Regions from separate parts of the Alteromonas sp. McT4-15 genome, predicted to be linked through region 2. Evidence: predicted binding sites of a transcription regulator. Region 2 holds the regulator's gene; the other holds the start of a gene.
The links. Region 2 encodes LexA, which represses DNA repair genes until DNA is damaged. Its sites were predicted from a motif close to TACTGTATNNNNATACAGTA; they were not measured.

Region 1: the regulator LexA is predicted to act here: its motif matches at 1,965-1,984, upstream of uvrD (DNA helicase II).

Annotation. Positions count from the first base shown of each region.
Region 1 covers NZ_JAJALG010000004.1:217,044-220,477, forward strand. Annotated here, with positions in the region: gene uvrD (DNA helicase II) at 1-1,913, opposite strand, end outside; gene cysE (serine O-acetyltransferase) at 2,244-3,050, shown strand; gene LHL20_RS05470 (sensor domain-containing diguanylate cyclase) at 3,078-3,434, opposite strand, start outside.
Region 2 covers NZ_JAJALG010000001.1:20,317-23,750, forward strand. Annotated here, with positions in the region: gene LHL20_RS00060 (hypothetical protein) at 1-846, shown strand, start outside; gene lexA (transcriptional repressor LexA) at 959-1,585, shown strand; gene coxB (cytochrome c oxidase subunit II) at 2,170-3,333, shown strand; gene ctaD (cytochrome c oxidase subunit I) at 3,343-3,434, shown strand, end outside.

The DNA.
Region 1 (3,434 bases), on a different contig from region 2:
GGCATTTCACGAATAAATCGTGACGCCGTATGATACTTATCTTGACCATATAATCTACGACTTTCTGCATAAGTTATATACAACTTTTGCATAGCACGCGTCATACCTACATAGCACAAGCGGCGCTCTTCTTCCATTCTGCCGGGTTCATCATTTGTCATTTGACTTGGGAACATACCTTCTTCAACCCCTGCCATAAACACAAGCGGAAACTCTAAACCTTTCGCGGTATGAATAGTCATCATTTGCACTGCGTCTTGATCTGTATCGGCCTGAGTTTCTCCAGCTTCAAGAGATGCGTGGGCGAGGAATGCTGCCAGCGGAGTCATTTCTTCCGCCTCTTCAGGTACAATAAAGGTTTTACAGGCGCTGACTAGCTCTTCTAAGTTTTCTAGACGAGCCTGTGCTTTTTCGCCACGTTCCGCTTGATACATGGCGTAAAGACCCGATTGCCTTATTGCCTTATCGGCTTGCTGATCCAAAGGCTCATCCAACGTGGCCTGTTCTAATTCAGTAATCAGCAGCACAAAACTTTGCATTGCGTTTAACGCGCGACCTTTGAAACCGCCTTCGTTGATAAGTAGCTGACAGGCCTGCCACATCGAACAGTTGTGGGCTCTGGCAGTGTCACGCACCTGGGACAGGGTTTTTTCTCCAATACCGCGACTGGGTGTATTAACTACACGCTCAAAGGCAGCGTCATCGTGCGGGTGGCTAACCATACGCATATAACCCAGTGCGTCTTTGATTTCTTGGCGTTCGAAGAAGCGCAAGCCTCCGTATATACGATAAGCTAAACCCTCGTGCAGCAGTGCTTCTTCCAGCACGCGCGACTGTGCATTGTTGCGATACAAAATAGCGGTATCACTTAGAGCATTACCTTGGTTAAGCCAGTCTTTAATTTTCGACACAATAAAACGGGCTTCATCAAGTTCGTTAAAACCGGCATAAACAGAAATCAGCTCACCCTGAGCATCTTCAGTCCATAGCTCTTTGCCTAAACGACCGGTGTTGTTGTCAATAACCGTGTTGGCAGCTTTAAGAATGTTCCCTGTAGAACGGTAGTTTTGTTCAAGACGAATGGTGGTTGGTTGATTAAAGTCTTTTAAAAAGTGCTGAATATTATCTACGTTAGCACCACGCCAGCCATATATAGACTGGTCGTCATCACCCACAATCATGATGTTGTTATTTTCACCGCTGCACAGCATGCGTAGCCAGGCATATTGGATATTGTTGGTATCTTGAAATTCGTCAACAAGTACCGCGCGAAAACGGCGTTGATAGTGAGCCAATACTTCTGGGTTTTTCGCCCACAGTTCATGTGCGCGTAGCAATAACTCAGCAAAATCGACGAGACCCGAACGGTCACAGGCATCTTGATAGGCCGCGTATACTTCACGCATGGTTTTTTGGATATGATCGCCATGCGTTTCTATATGCTGAGGGCGTAGCCCTTCGTCTTTATTGCCATTGATGTACCACTGGATTTGTCGCGGAGCCCAATGCTTTTCGTCCAAATTCATGGCTTTAAGAATGCGTCGAATAAGGCGGTATTGATCGTCTGAGTCAATAATCTGAAAGTTTTCGGGTAGGTTAGCCTCAGCATGGTGAGCGCGTAACAAGCGATGAGCGAGACCGTGGAAAGTACCAATCCACATATTGTGGAGGCTGCGCCCCATCAGCGATTCAATGCGGCCGCGCATTTCTTTTGCTGCTTTATTGGTAAACGTAACGGCTAAAATTGAGAATGGCGCGATGTTTTCGACTTCCATTAACCATGCAATGCGATGTACCAGTACGCGCGTTTTACCACTACCCGCGCCAGCCAATACAAGGGCATTCGATAATGGGGCTGCTACCGCTTCACGTTGTTTATCGTTAAGCTCGTCTAGCAGTCGAGATACATCCATAGTGTGACACCTATTTTAGCGATTTTTAAGACAACAAGTATTATGCCAGCTGCCTGTGAATTTATACAGTCCAGTTTTGTACCCGTTGAACCGCATGACTTGGCTTTCTGTCGTGAGCCCCAATCTTTAGTAATAACTAATAACGAAACAGTTCGATAAGTTGATCGAATTCTGCGCTTGATGGGTACAACACGAGTACTGAAACGCAGTAAACTTAGGTACACTACTTCGCACAATCCACAGGATTGTTGCTAAGTTGAATACATTCAATCGATATACGTACGAACAGCTTCTCTCTTATCAACGCTCAAACCAAATTGGACCATGCTCATGACAGCACTTTCTACGCCCATCGACTTTTGGTCGACGCTTAAACAAGAAGCGCAAGTTGTTGCCGATAGTGAACCATTGCTATCGAGTTATGTGCATGCCAGTGTGTTAGCGCATCATAATTTTGAGTCGTCATTAAGCTTCATTTTGTCTAATAAAATGGCTGATGACGTCATGCCTGCACTGGCCATTAGAGAAGTATTTGATGAAGCCTATCTACTTGAACCCGGTATCAGTGAAGCGGCGACAGCCGATATTCTTGCTGTAAAAAACCGCGATGCCGCGGTGAATGACTACTTAACCCCACTGCTGCATTTTAAAGGTTTTCACGCAGTTCAAGTTCACCGCATGGCTCACTATTTATGGGTGCATGGTCGACATCAATTGGCGCTCTTTCTTCAAAGTCGAAATTCAGCAAGTTTTGGGGTTGATATTCATCCTGCTGCACGCATTGGCAGTGGAGTCATGTTCGACCATGCGACCGGCATTGTCGTAGGTGAAACCGCAGTTATTGAAGACAATGTGTCTATTTTACAAAGTGTGACACTGGGCGGTACAGGTAACGAGTCGGGCGACCGTCATCCAAAAATACGCCAAGGTGTACTCATTGGCGCAGGTGCTAAAATTTTGGGTAATATTGAAATTGGCGAAGGTTCAAAAGTGGGCGCGGGTAGTGTCGTGCTTGATAATGTTCCGCCACACGTTACCGTGGTGGGAGTGCCTGCCAAAGTCGTTGGAAGACCGGTTTGTCAGAGTCCATGTGAGTCAATGCGACAAAACGTACTTGAAGACAACTCGCAGGTTTAAATCAAAGGCGAGCGCTGCGCGTTGGTCTCAAATAAGGGTAATGGTATTACCGCCTTTTTCTTTTGACGCGTAAAGCGCGCGATCAGCGCGCTGAATTAAGGTTTCTAGTGAGTCGTCTTGTTGCATCAGTGTGACGCCGAAGCTCGATGACAATGCGACATTGGAAACAGTGATCGCATTTATGCCTTCACGTACTCTTTCCACTAAATTAAGCGCGTTTTGTTTGCTGATATTAGGCAAAAGCAAGACAAACTCATCACCTCCGAAACGCGCAAATACATCGGTTTTACGTAGCGCACTTTTGGTCACTTGGCTCAAATTGCGCAGCGCTTCATCCCCATCAACATGCCCCAATTCATCATTAATCCGCTTAAACTTATCTAA
Region 2 (3,434 bases):
GTAAGTGAAGAGCTCGGCGACGACGCTTACGATTATAGCCGACCAGTAGTGACTGATTATAACAATGATGGTGTGGGTGAATTATTAACCGGGGCTTTAGATTACAACTCATCATTCAACGTAGTTCAGCTGTCAGATAATTCAACTCAGTGGACACTAAGCCAAAATCATAACAGTCAAATCTCGCTGATTGAAGCCGTTGATGTCAATGAAGATGGCTTTATTGATGCTGTTGTAATTGAAAATGACCGGCTAAAAGCCTACGACATCGAGAACCAGATACTCGTTGATTCGATCATCAGTGACTTCTCCATTGTTGCTGTTGCGGAATTAACGAATAACGGCGAGCAGTTCTTCGCTGTGAGTGGCTATGAGTCACTGAAGCTATATAAGATGCAAGAGGGTGAGTTCATTGGTTTGAATGAGCTTCAAACTGTTTGTAGTCAATTGCTTCGTATCAATTCTGATAGCGATGATGCCTTTGAGTTTGCATGTCTAGACACAACTCATAATGTGATAAATATCTACGATGTGACAAACGACGCATTGGTGCTTAAAGACACCATTTCGCTGACTTTTTACCCGCAAAATATTGCGGTAATCCCTACGACTTCATCTAATCAATCGATACTCGGCATTTATCCGACTAACGAATATGATTCTTCATACGGGTACTATGACAATATTAATTATCGAGTTGCTGAGCTTGATAGCAAAGGGAACGTTATTTGGCGTAGTCCCTCAATAAGCATTGATAATGTAGATGGTTTGCGTATTCGAAAAAATAATGCCAACAAAGTAGAGCTGCAAATAGGTAACCCAAACATGGCTCTTCTGGTGAAATAAAGGCAATACACTTGTCGCAGAATAATGCTTTTGGCAAAAGACGCGGCAAGTGCTTGTTATTTAAATTTAGGTGTATATACTTACAGGAACTGTATGAACAGACAGGTCTTTTATGCGCCCACTCACAGCTCGACAAACCGAAGTTTTAGAACTTATTAAAACGACCATGCAAGAAACGGGAATGCCACCTACGCGTGCAGAGATAGCACGACAGCTTGGTTTCCGTTCTGCTAATGCGGCAGAAGAACATTTGAAGGCCTTAGCGCGTAAAGGTGTTATTGAAATTCTGCCTGGTACTTCTCGTGGCATTAAATTGAATATTCCACTGGAAGATGAAACACCAGAGGAAGAAGGGCTACCGCTTATTGGGCGCGTAGCAGCGGGCGAACCTATTCTAGCGCAAGAGCATGTTGAGTCGCATTACAAGGTCGATCCTGCGCTATTTCAACCTCAGGCAGACTTTCTGCTACGTGTAAACGGTATGAGTATGAAAGATATCGGTATTCTTGATGGCGACTTATTGGCTGTGCATCGCACTACTGACGTACACAATGGTCAAGTTGTTGTTGCCCGGGTGGATGAAGACGTCACGGTTAAGCGTTTAGAAAAGCGCGGGCGAGAAGTATTACTGCACGCCGAGAACGATGAATTTGCACCTATAAAAGTTGATTTGGCTTCACAACCTTTTGCTATTGAAGGTATAGCGGTGGGTGTTATCCGAAACGCTGACTGGATGTAAGGTTTCGGCAGGTTAATGTAAAAGCGGCCGTGTAGCCGCTTTTTTTGTACCTTAACTTTCACTTTTGTTGGCTGTTCTATGCATGAAGGTTGTTTTTTGAACAGTCTGTCAAAAAAGTTTAATTTTTTTGTAATCACACCAGAACGTCAATTTTTTCGTGCCGCAAGCGCTTTTTAATCCTGTTACTTTTGACAAGACTACGTTTGAAAATATCCATATTCGCATTTTTATGTATTGATTTTTAACGACTTATATTGATTTCCTTATCGCCTCATCTGTTCCAAATGAGCGTTTAAAAGTTTCACGACGTACTCACACTCCACACCGCATCACTGCACTAACAAGGTGCAGCTAGCCAGCATGAAATGATTAAATTTTAACCATCTCGTTAAATTTTTAGCAGAAAAGACTAGACGGCACGTCATTATTGCGCAATTCTTATACAGAGATTAACAAAATAATAACAATGACTCTAAATTTGTTTTACAAATTGCAGTTGTGGGTCAATCGTTCGCAAACCACTTGGTAGGGACAGCGCGCACTAACATTTAGCGTTAATGGTTCTACCATTACGGAGGTGCTGAGTGAAACAACTAATGACCGTCATGGCAAAAGGGTTTGCTAGTATACCCCTTTTGCTTTTTTCTCATTTCCTTTTTGCGCAGGAGGCTGCAGAAGAAGTTTCTTCTCTTAACCTCAGGCGCGGCGCAACTGACATTAGCGGGCAGGTGTATGACCTGCACATGTTAATGTTTTTCATTTGCGTCGGTATTGCAGTAGTCGTGTTTGGCGTAATGTTCGCCTCTATGTATCTGCACAGAAAGTCACGAGGCGCTAAGCCCGCGAATTTCCACGAAAACGTAAAAGTAGAAATCGCGTGGACTGTAATTCCGTTCCTTATCCTCATTTTTATGGCGGTTCCCGCTGCCAACACGCTAATTGCAATGGAAGACGTCTCTGAACCGGATATGACGGTATTGGTGACGGGTTCTCAATGGAAGTGGCACTACAAATACATGGATAGTGACGTAGAGTTTTACTCGTTGCTGGCTACGCAGCGCGAGCAAATTGAAAACAAGTTTGAAAAAACGGAAAACTATCTTCTTGAAGTTGACCGTCCGCTTGTCATTCCCACAGGTCAAAAAGTTCGTTTTCTGATCACATCTGACGACGTTATTCATTCTTGGTGGGTTCCCGATTTCGCAGTTAAGAAGGATGCAAATCCCGGCTTTATAAACGAAGCATGGGCCAAGGTTAACGAACCCGGGGTATATCGCGGTCAGTGCGCTGAACTTTGCGGCAAAGATCATGGTTATATGCCTGTTGTGGTTATTGCGAAAGAGCCTGCTGAATATGCTGCTTGGATGAGTGAGCAGGAAGACATTATTCGTAAAGCGAAAGAAGAAGAGCAACGCCTTCTGTCGATGAATATGTCGATGGACGAACTGATGAAAGAAGGTGAGCGAGTCTATAACGCAACATGTGCAGCTTGCCATATGCCAAATGGTGAAGGTCTGCCGGGCGTATTCCCTGCTCTTAAAGGCAGCAAAATGGCGCTAGAAGATCAGGAAGGACATATCGATATTGTGCTTCATGGTAAATCAGGTACCGCCATGCAAGCGTTCGGCAAAATGTTAAGCCTCAAAGAAATTGCTGCAGTGGTGACTTATGAACGTAACGCGTGGGGTAACAACACGGGTGACATGGTACAGGCGAAAGACGTTAACGCCGTGGCAACGGGTAACTAGGAGCGAGTTATGAGCAAAGCAACTGAAGTCATTTCGCCAGATTCAACTGTGCATCACGACGATCACGATCACCACGATCATATACCGAAAGGTATTACTCG